One region of the Acidocella aluminiidurans genome, then DNA from elsewhere that is predicted to be linked to it. Evidence: predicted binding sites of a transcription regulator. Region 1 holds the regulator's gene; the other holds the start of a gene.
What was found. The regulator LexA, encoded in region 1, represses DNA repair genes until DNA is damaged. The targets are predictions, from matches to a motif close to TGTTCTANNTANGTTC.
Positions count from the first base shown of each region.

Region 2: the regulator LexA is predicted to act here: its motif matches at 2,536-2,551, upstream of ACZ46S_RS00800 (PA0069 family radical SAM protein).

Region 1 covers NZ_AP031589.1:3,301,343-3,306,835, forward strand. The annotation lists gene trpD (anthranilate phosphoribosyltransferase) at 1-648, shown strand, start outside; gene trpC (indole-3-glycerol phosphate synthase TrpC) at 645-1,448, shown strand; gene moaC (cyclic pyranopterin monophosphate synthase MoaC) at 1,445-1,915, shown strand; gene ACZ46S_RS16270 (molybdopterin molybdotransferase MoeA) at 1,912-3,111, shown strand; gene lexA (transcriptional repressor LexA) at 3,196-3,903, shown strand; gene ACZ46S_RS16280 (DEAD/DEAH box helicase) at 3,964-5,493, opposite strand, start outside.
Region 2 covers NZ_AP031589.1:157,633-163,125, forward strand. The annotation lists gene ACZ46S_RS00785 (LLM class flavin-dependent oxidoreductase) at 1-717, opposite strand, end outside; partial or broken gene ACZ46S_RS00790 (antibiotic biosynthesis monooxygenase family protein) at 950-1,024, shown strand; gene ACZ46S_RS00795 (hypothetical protein) at 1,044-1,304, opposite strand; gene ACZ46S_RS00800 (PA0069 family radical SAM protein) at 1,377-2,480, opposite strand; gene ACZ46S_RS00805 (heavy-metal-associated domain-containing protein) at 2,633-2,848, opposite strand; gene ACZ46S_RS00810 (heavy metal translocating P-type ATPase) at 2,943-5,021, shown strand; gene cueR (Cu(I)-responsive transcriptional regulator) at 5,018-5,431, shown strand.

The DNA.
Region 1 (5,493 bases):
GTGTTGATGGCGCTTGGTGTTGCGATCGAGCCGCCCATTGACCGGTTATCGGCGGTGCTGCGCGAGGTTGGGTGCGTCTTTCTGTTCGCGCCGCGCCATCACCCCGCGCTGCGGCACGCTGCCCCGGTTCGGGTGGAGCTTGGCACCCGAACCTTGTTCAACCTGACCGGCCCGATGGCCAATCCGGCCGGCGTGCGGCGCCAGTTGATGGGGGTGTATGACCCGTTTTGGTTGCGCCCGGTAGCGGAAACGCTACGTGATCTTGGCACGGAAGCCGCCTGGATCGTGCATGGCGCCGGCATGGATGAACTCGTGCTCGACGATGTGAATCAGGTGGTCTCGCTGAAGGCCAATGAGATCAGGGAATTCGGGGTAACGGCCGCGGATGCGGGCCTTGCCGCAGCACCGGCCTCTGCCTTGAAAGGCGGAGACGCGGCCTATAATGCGGCGGCTTTACTGGCTTTGTTGCGGGGCCAAGCAGGCGCGTATCGTGACACGGTGTTGTTGAATAGCGCTGCCGCGCTGATTGTGGCGGGCCGGGTGGAAACACTGCCCCAAGGGGTCGAGCTGGCGGCGCAGGCGATAGATCGAGGTGACGCTTTGGCTGTTCTGGAACGGTTGAAGCGGGTCTCCGGAGAGCAGGCATGAATATTGTAATCGACGATGTGCTGGCGAAAATCTGCGCGGATAAACGCGCTGAAGTTGCCGAGCGCCAGGGGCGCAGGCCGCTTGATGAGTTGAAGGCCGAGGTCAGGGACGCCGACAAGACGCGTGGCTTCGGCCGGGCTTTGATGGATAAGGCCGCGCAGGACCAGGCCGGACTGATCGCGGAGATCAAGAAGGCCTCGCCCTCGGGCGGTTTGATCCGCCCGGATTTCGAGCCCGCCTCGCTGGCGCGGGCCTACGCGGCGGCCGGCGCGACCTGCCTTTCCGTTCTGACCGACGAAAAATACTTCCAAGGCCAGACCGCGCATCTGGAGGCGGCCCGCGCGGCTGTTTCCCTGCCCGTCATTCGCAAGGATTTCATGCTGGATGAATGGCAGGTCTATGAGAGCCGGGTCATGGGGGCGGATTGCATTCTGCTGATCATGGCGGCGCTTGAGGACGATCAGGCCCGCGATCTGGAAGGGCTCGCCCGGGCTCTGGATATGGATGTTCTGGCGGAAGTCCATAATGAGGAAGAGATGGAGCGCGCGCTTCTGCTGCAGACGCCCTTGATCGGTATCAATAACCGCAATCTGAAGACCATGGTGACGGATATTGCGACAACCGAGCAGCTTTCGAGCCTCTGCCCGCCGAATAAATTCATGATCTCCGAGTCTGGCATCAAGACCAACCAGGATGTCGAAAGGCTGCGGAAAGTCTGTGTGCAGGGGTTCCTCGTCGGAGAATCACTGATGCGCCAGGACGACCTGGAGGCAGCCGTGCACGCGCTTCTAGGCCATTGAGCCAGCTCACCCATATCGGCGCTGACGGCTCGGCGCGCATGGTGGATGTCTCGGCCAAGGCCGTGACGCTTCGCGAGGCGCAGGCCAAGGGGCGGGTGGTGATGCGGCCCGAGACCGTCAGCTTGATCCGCGACAATCAGGCTGAAAAAGGCGATGTCCTCGCGGCGGCGCGAATCGCCGGGATTATGGCGGCAAAGAAAACCGGAGAGCTGATCCCGCTCTGCCATCCGCTGCCACTCGATGCAATCAGCATTGACCTAATCCTGGAGCAGGATTCGGTCGAGATCGTCGCCACGGCCCGGACAACGGCACGCACCGGCATTGAAATGGAAGCCCTGACCGCCGTCAGTCTTGCGGCTTTGACCATCTATGACATGGTCAAGGCCGCGGATAAGACGATGCGGATCGAGGCGATTCGGCTGACGCGAAAGACTGGCGGCAAGAGCGGAGATTTTTCGGCACCATGATCAGTGTCGAGGAGGCGCGCGCCCGGATTGTCGCCGATTTAAAGCCCGTGGCCGTTGAAATGGTCGGGCTGGCACAGGCCTATGAACGCGTGCTGGCGCGCCCGGTCATCTCCCGGCTGACTGTGCCGCCTGGTGATGTTTCGGCCATGGACGGGTATGCAGTGCGTGCTGCTGACACTGAGCTTGGCAAGCCGCTCCGGCTGACCGGTGAAGCGCCGGCTGGGCACCCGTTCGCGGGTGAGGTTGGACCGGGGGAGGCGGTTCGGATCTTTACCGGAAGCACGATCCCCAACGGTGCGGATACCGTTTTGATCCAGGAGAACGCCTCCGTCGCGGCGGATTTGGTGGAGCCTGCAGCAAGCGTGCGCGTTGGGCTCCACATCCGCCGTAAGGGCCAGGATATACAAGCCGGTGACGAGGTCTTGCCGGCGGCGGCGCGGCTGTCTGTGCGGGATATCGGACTGGCTGCCGCGGCGGGGCATCCCTGGCTGGCTGTTCACCGGCGCCCGCGCATCGCGATCCTCTGCACCGGGGACGAAATTGCCCTGCCGGGTGAGCCGCTTCCCGCCGGGGGGATCGCCAACTCCAACGCCCTGATGCTGAGCGCCTTCGTTGCAGCCCATGGCGGCGAGCCGCTGGTTTTGCCGATTGCGCGTGATGCTGTTGGCGAGGTTGCGCAGGCGGCGTTAGCTGCCAAAGGAGCCGATCTGTTGCTGACCACAGGTGGGGCGAGTGTCGGTGCCTATGATCTGGTTAGGCAAGGGCTGTCCCAGCACGGTTTTGCGCTGGATTTCTGGAAAATCGCGATGCGCCCCGGCAAGCCCCTGATATTTGGCAGACTCGGTGAGTTGCCTGTGTTGGGGCTGCCCGGCAACCCCGTGTCCGCTTATGTCTGCGCGGTGTTGTTTTTACGCGCCGCCATCGAGGCGCTGTGTGGTTTGCCCGCTGAACCGCCGCGCTTTGAAAGCATGCGATTGGCGGCGCCGATGCGGGCCAATGATATGCGGGAAGACTATGTTCGGGCGGTGATCGCTAAGACCGCGGACGGCGAAATGCGGGTAACACCGCTGCCGGTACAGGATTCAGGAATGCTGCGTGCCTTGGCGCGGTCCAACGCGCTGATCCGCCGTGTGCCGTTTTCACCGGCCGCCCAGCTGGATCATTACGTGGAGATCCTGCGCTTGGATCATTCGTAACGCTTGACGCGAAAACGAGAACTAAACTAGAACATCACCTTGTTGTTGCTTTGTTCCAGAAGCTTTAAAATTCGGAGATGTTCAATGCTGACGCCGAAACAGCATGAATTGCTGTTATTCATCGACCGGCATCTGCGCGAGACCGGATGCAGCCCCAGCTTCGAGGAAATGAAGGAGGCTTTGGATCTCCGTTCAAAATCCGGAATCCATCGGTTGATTTCCGCCCTGGAAGAACGTGGGTTCCTGCGCCGCCACAAGCACAGGGCGAGAGCCCTGGAAGTGGTGCGGCTGCCGCAGGATATAACGCCGAGCAAGGCGCAGGCGCATGGTTTTGCGCCCAACGTGATTCAAGGACATTTTGGAACTCGCGGGCTGTCGCAGCAAGATGAGCTGGAGAGTTTTGAACCTTCCGCGATTTCTCTGCCGCTTTACGGTAAAATCGCCGCAGGCCTGCCGATCGAAGCCTTGCGCGATAATGAAGAGACGATCGAAATCCCGCTCTCCATGCTTGGCGCCGGGGAGCATTTCGCATTGACCGTCGAAGGCGATTCGATGATCGAAGCGGGAATTCTGGACGGTGATACAGTGATCATCCGGCGCGGCGATACGGCTGAAAACGGGCAGATTATCGTCGCGTTGGTCGATGATCACGAGGTGACGCTGAAGCGTCTGCGCCGGAAAGGGCAGTCCATTGCGCTGGAGCCAGCCAATATCCGGTATGAAACGAGAATTTTCCCGGCTGAACGTGTCCGTGTTCAAGGTCGCCTGATCGCGCTGATGCGGCAATATTAAGCGTGTGCCGCAGAGCCTGATTGGCTGATCCGATCCCTTTCGAGGCCGGATCAGCTGCAATCAATGGCGAGACGCTTTATTCTGCCGCCGGCGCTGTTGCTCGCTGAGCTTGCCGCCAGGTTTTGGCGCATATGGCTTCGGAGCCGCTTTCGTCTTGAAATCGCCGCGTTCGGAAAACTGCGTGCGAGCGCGTGAGGGGCTGCTCGGCGGGGCGGCGGGCTCGATCCGCGCCTCGGTCTGGGCGTTCGCCGCATTGGCAAAGGCGCTCGCGGCATGGGCCGCAATTTCGAACTTGGTCTCGCGCTCAAAAATGCGAATGGCACCGATCTCTTGTTTACTGACGCCCCCCGCCTTGCAGATCAGCGGCACCAGCCAGCGCGGATCGGCATTTTGTTTGCGGCCAAGGGCCACGCGAAACCAAGTGCCCTCGCTCACCGGGCCATGGGATGCCTTGCCGGTATGCGGCGCGCGGGCGGGGCGCTGGGCTTCGGGCGGCAGGATCGTAACGTTCGCCGCGCGTGGCAGATGGGCCTGGGCCAGTTTCACGAAAGCCGCAGCGATGATTTCCGGTGAACTCCGGGCCAGAAGCTTCTGGCCGAGCTCAAGCTCGATTTCGCCGGGTGTTTCTTGCAGCTGCGGATTGTTCAGGAGGCGTATCTCATCCTTTGCACGGATGTCCTCCGGCGTCGGCGGGTCAACCCAGACAGCCTGGGCATTTGCCTCCCGCAAGAGCAATTCCGCCCGGCGCCGCCGCGCAGGCGGGACGAGCAGGACGGAAACCCCCTTGCGCCCTGCGCGCCCGGTACGGCCGGAACGATGCAGGAACGTTGCCTTATTGGTGGGAAGGTCCGCGTGAATGACCAGGTCGAGATCCGGCAAATCCAACCCACGCGCGGCGACATCGGTTGCGATACAGACCTGTGCGCGCCCGTCACGCAGCGCTGACAAGGCGGCGTTACGCTCAGCCTGGGATAGTTCTCCCGACAAGGCGGCCGCAGTGAAACCCCGTGCGACGAGGTTGGCGTGAAGCGTGCGCACAGTATCCCGGGTGGCGCAGAAAACCAGCGCCCGGCTATCCTGCGCTCTTAGTATATTGACGAGGGCCGCTTCGAGTTCGTGGCCGGCAACGCGGACGGCCCGGTATTCGATATCGGCATGAGGCTGGTTGGCGGCGACGGTGTCGATACGCAGCGCATTTTGCTGATAGGTTCGGGCAAGTGCGGCGATGTCGCGCGCGATTGTGGCTGAAAACAGCAAGGTGCGGCGAGAGGCCGGCGCCGTGCTGAGAATGAATTCGAGTTCTTCCCGGAACCCGAGATCGAGCATTTCGTCGGCCTCGTCGAGCACGACGGCTTCCAGCTCGTCGAGGCGCAGATTGCCGCGTTCGATATGGTCTTTCAGGCGGCCGGGCGTGCCAACCACGAAATGGCATCCGCCGGCCAAGAGGCGCGCCTCGCGTCGTGCGTCCATGCCGCCGACGCAGGACAGGATCCGCGCGCCAGTGAATTCGTAAAGCCAGGTCAATTCGGCGTGAACCTGCAGCGCAAGCTCACGGGTGGGGGCGATTACAAGCACCAGAGGCGCATGCGT
Region 2 (5,493 bases), 530 kb from region 1:
GCCGAAAATCACCTCGGCGGTTTCCGCCGCCAGCTGGCGCCCGGCCTCGGAGGCGCCGGCCTGTACGATCACCGGGCGGCCCTGCACCGGCCTTGCGATATTCAAAGGCCCGCGCACGGCGAAATATTCGCCTTGATGATCCAGCCGGTGCATTTTTTGCGGATCGAAAAACACGCCGCTCTCCTGGTCGCGGATCCAGGCATCGTCGGCGAAGCTGTCCCACAGCCCGATGACCACATCGTGGAATTCCTTCGCACGGCGATAGCGCTCATCATGCTCCATCTGGTCCTCGCCGCCGAAATTCAGCGCCGATTCCGGGTTGGAGGTGGTGACGATGTTCCAGCCCGCGCGGCCTTTGCTGAGATGGTCGAGCGAGGCAAAGCGCCGGGCGATATGGAAAGGCGCATCGAAGGTGGTGGAGGCGGTGGCGACCAGGCCGATGCGGCTGGTCACCATCGAAAGGGCCGAGAGCAAGGTGAAAGGCTCGAAGGAGGTGACGGTGGCGCTGCGCTTGAGCGCATCCATGCCCATATTCAGCACGCCGAGATGGTCGGCCATGAAGAAGGCATCGAACCGGCCGCGCTCCAGCGTCTGGATCAGCTGGACCATATGTTCGAGATTGAAATTCGCGTCCGCCCAGGCGCCGGGATAGCGCCACCAGGCGGTGTGGATGCCGACCGGGCGCATGAAGGCGCCGAGATGCAATTGCTGACTCAAAGGGGAAATCCTTCCCGGCGCGGCGCCGGCCAAATGAACGTTTCCGATCATTTATGTAAGGAAAACGCGATGCCAAGGCCAAGGGCGGGAATTTCATCCAAGGCTTGACCAGGCTGGCCCTCGGCATCACGCTGCAAATGTTGAGGGCCGGGCGATGTATGTGGTGATTTTCCGGGCGCAAATCGCCCAGCTGGATGAAGAATACAGCGCCATGGCGCAGCGCCTGCGCGATATGGCGTTGCAGGAGTTCGGCTGCCTGGAATTTCACGCCCTCAGTGAGGGCGGTGAGGAGGTCGCGCTTTCCTATTGGCGCGATCTGCAGGCGATCAAAGCCTGGAAGGCGCAAACCGCGCATCTGCTGGCACAAAATACGGGGCGGGCGCGCTGGTATGGCGCATATCGCGTGGAAATCGCGGAAATTTCACGCGCTTATGGTTGGCCAGTTTCTCGGCCGGCTGACGCATAGAGCGGCGATAAGCCAGCAGGGTTTTGGTTTCCTCGGCGCAGATGCAGAGGAAATAGGCGCAGCCCAAGGCCGAGACCAGGCCGATGACGATGCTCGGATTGATGAAGAACAGATACTGCATGACCAAACTCCTTTGTGGGAATGGGCGGGCACTCTGCCCGCTGGAGGCTCCCGCTGGCGCGGGGCGCACGGGTTAGAAAAGACTCATCTGCTGGCTGGGCAGCGCCCGGCCGGGGACGCGGAATTGCGAAATATCGAGGCGTGAGCTGGCTTCATCCAGCCCCAGCCGCTTCACGGCGGCGCTGAAACGCTGGCGCAGCAGCTGCGCATAGGGGCCGCTGCCCTGAAAGCGGGAATGAAACTGCGCATCGTTCAGCGCCCCGGCGCGGGCCTGGCGGATCAGGCTCAGCACATGGCCGGCGCGCTCGGGCAGGAATTTGTTCAGCCAGTCGGTAAACAGCTCGCCCAGCTCATGCGGCAGGCGCAGCATGATGCTGTAGGCGCTGCCGGCCCCGGCGGCGGCGGCGGCTTCCAGAATGCGCTCCAGCTCCATATCGTTGAGGCCGGGGATCATCGGCGAGGCCATCACCGCCGCGGGAATGCCGGCCTGGACCAGCCCGGCGATCGCCGCCAGGCGGCGGGCGGGGGAGGCGGCGCGCGGCTCCATCGCCCGGGCCAGATCCGCATCCAGCGTGGTGATGGAGAGATGCACCTTCGCCAGCCCCTTCGCCGCCATGCGGCCGAGAATATCCGCATCGCGCAGCACCAAGGCGGATTTGGTGACGATGGCGACCGGGTTGTTGAAGCGCTCCAGCACCTCCAAAATCGCGCGGGTGAGACCCAGCGTGCGCTCCACCGGCTGGTAGGGGTCGGTATTGGAGCCGAGCACGATCACGTTGGGCTTGTAGCCGGGGCGGGAGAGCTCTTTTTCGAGCAGCTTCGGCGCGTCCGGCTTGAAGAGGATATTGGTCTCGAACTCCAGCCCGGCGGAGAAGCCCAGATAAGCGTGGCTGGGCCGGGCGAAGCAATAAATGCAGCCATGCTCGCAGCCGCGATACGGGTTGATGCTGGTCTCGAAGGAAAGATCCGGGCTGTCATTGCGGGCGATGATGCTGCGCGCGGCATCGCGGATCAGGCTGGTTTGCGGCCGCACGGCCTCTTCCGCCTGGTCCCAGCCATCATCGAAGGCGTCCCGGCGCGACGCTTCAAAGCGATTGGCCGGGTTGAGCCCGGTGCCGCGCCCTTTCAGCGCGCCAAAGCCGGCTTCCCGCTTGATTTGTACCCGAGACGCAGACATTGTGTGTTCATGCTCCGTTCTGGTTTGATTAAGGTCATCCCAGCCGCAAAGTCAAGAACAAAAGAAGAACAAAAATATTAAAAGCGCGTCGCTGCAAGGCCGTTTACGGCGGCCTTGCAAAAATCCGGTGCGGGCGCGGCGAAATTTGCGGTTTAACCCGCTGCCTTCACATCAAACCCAGCCGCCTCGATCGCCTCGGCGGCGCGGCCGGCATCGATCTCGCCGCCAATGACGACGCGCTTGGTGTCCAGGTCAGCGACCACATGCACGTTGGGGTCGAGCTTGCGCAGCGCCTCGGTGATCGAGCGCACGCAGCCCTGGCAATCCATGTCGGGCACGTCGAACTGTAAGGGGGTGGAATGGGCCATATCGGGTCTCCTGTGATTTATGCTGGATAAGGGTGGCCATGATGGGAAGGTCAAGCCTTGACCCTCCCATCATGGGAAGCCCTATATGAGGGCGATGGACCAGACCCTTGCCCCCTCCCGCGATATTGAGCTCAGCATCGGCGGCATGACTTGCGCCTCCTGCGTGGCGCGGGTGGAAAAAGTGCTGGGACGGGTGCCAGGGGTGCAGGCGGCGAGCGTCAATCTGGCGCTGGAGCGCGCGCATGTCACGGTCAGCGGCGAGGTGGGGCTGGAGGCGCTGGCGGCGGCGGTGGAGCGGGCGGGCTATAGCGCTGTCCCGGTCAAATCCGCCCGGCCGGATGCCAGCTGGCGCGAGCAGATCGAGCTGGTGGCCGCCTTCCTGCTGGCGGTGCCGGTGGTGCTGGACAGCATGGTGATGCCGGTGCCCCCGATGGTGCCGCTGATCTGCGCCACCTTGGTGCAATTTTGGCTGGGGGCGCGTTTCTACCGGGCCGGGTTCCTGGCCCTGCGCGCCGGCAGCGGCAATATGGATCTGCTGGTGGCGCTCGGCACCTCCGCCGCCTACGGGCTCTCGCTGTGGGATGTCTTTGCCGGCGGGCCGCTTTATCTGGAAAGTTCCGTGGCGGTGATCGCCCTGGTGCGGCTGGGCAAATATCTGGAAGGCCAGGCCAAGCGCGATGCCGCCAAGGCGGTGCTGGAGCTGCAGGCGCTGCGTCCGGAGCTGGCGCATCTGGCCAGCGGCGAGGATGTGGCGCCGGCCAGGCTGCGCGTGGATGACGAGATCCTGATCCGCCCCGGCGAGCGGGTGCCGGTGGATGGCGAGATATTGGAGGGCGAGGGCAGCCTGGATGAAAGCCCGGTGACCGGCGAGGCGCTGCCGCAGCCGCGGGGCAAGGGGGCCAAGCTGCTGGCCGGCACGCTGAATCTGGACGCGGTGCTGCGCCTGCGCGTCACCGCACCGCCCGGTGAGAGCTTCCTGGACCGGATGGCACGGCTGATCGAGCAGGCGCAATCCGCCAAGCCGCGCGTGCAGAAGCTGGCGGACCGGGTTTCTGCCTGGTTCGTGCCGATGGTGCTGGGCATCGCCGCACTCACCTTCGCCGGCTGGCTGCTGCATGGCGCGCCTGTCGCCACCGCGTTGATCAACGCGGTCTCGGTTCTGGTCATTGCCTGCCCCTGCGCCTTGGGGCTGGCGACACCTGCCGCGATTCTGGCCGGCACCGGGGCGGCGGCGAAGGCGGGGATCTTGTTCCGGGATGCCGATGCGATCGAGGCGGCGGCGAAGATCGACGTGCTGGCCTTCGACAAAACCGGCACGCTGACCACCGGCACCCCGACTTTGGCTGAAATCCGGCCTCTGGCTGATCTGGATGAGGAGCGGCTGCGCGCCATCGCCGCGTCCCTGGCGGCGCGGGACACCCATCCGCTGAGCCTGCCTTTGCGCCAGGACGGCGTGGCCCCGGCCACCGCCTTCAAGGCGTTGCCCGGCCAGGGCGTGCAGGGCGAGGTTGCGGGCGTGGCCTATCTGTTCGGCTCGGCCCGGCTGGTGCCGCACGTCCCGGTGCCGGGCGATGCGCTCACTTGGTCTTACCTCGCGCTGGCCGACGGCACGACGCTGGGGGCTTTCGGTTTCACCGACACGCCGCGCCCGGATGCGGCGCAGGCGGTAGCGCGGCTGCACGCCATGGGCATCAAAACTCTGCTGCTCACCGGCGACCGCGCCGCCGTGGCGCAGGCTCTGGCATCATCGCTCGGCATCGAGCGCGTGGAGGCCGAGACGACGCCGGAACAAAAGCGTGACATCATCGTGAATTTGCAAAAGCAGGGCCAGCGCGTCGCGATGCTGGGGGATGGCATCAACGATGCCGCCGCCCTGGCCGCCGCCGATGCCGGCATGGCGATGGGGCAGGGGGCGGATGTGGCGATCGAGGCCGCCGCCATCTCGCTGCTGCGCGCCGCGCCGTCTCTGGCCCCGGCTGCTTTGGACCTGGCCCGCCGCACCTGGCGGATTCTGCGCCAGGGCCTGTTCTGGGCGTTGTTTTACAATGCCTTGGGTTTGCCAGCGGCGGCATTCGGGCTGCTCAGCCCGGTGCTGGCGGGGGCGGCAATGGCGGCCTCCTCGCTCTGTGTGCTTGGCAATGCGCTGCGGCTGCGGCAATGGAGAGCGTCATGAGTTTGGTCACCATCGCCCAGGCTTCGGCCATTACCGGCGTCTCCGCCAAAATGATCCGGCATTATGAAAGCATTGGGCTGATCGCCGCCCCCATGCGCACCGAAAACCGCTATCGCCATTACAGCGAGGCGGAGTTGCACGAGCTGGGTTTCATCCGCCGCTCGCGCGATCTCGGCTTTTCCTTCGAGGATATCCGCCAGCTGCTCTCGCTCTGGCGCGACCGCACGCGTTCCTCCGCGGATGTGAAGGCGATCGCGCTGCGTCATGTCGAGGAGCTGGACCAGAAGGCCGCGGCGCTGGCGGCGATGAGCCGCACGCTGAAACAGCTCGCCGCCTGCTGCCATGGCGATGACCGGCCCGATTGTCCGATCCTGGATGCGCTCGACCCGCCGAAACCGGCTGAAATCTGACGCGATCCTTGACTTCCTGGCGCTCTTTGTCGATACGGAGCGCATTGACATGGGCGCGCTCC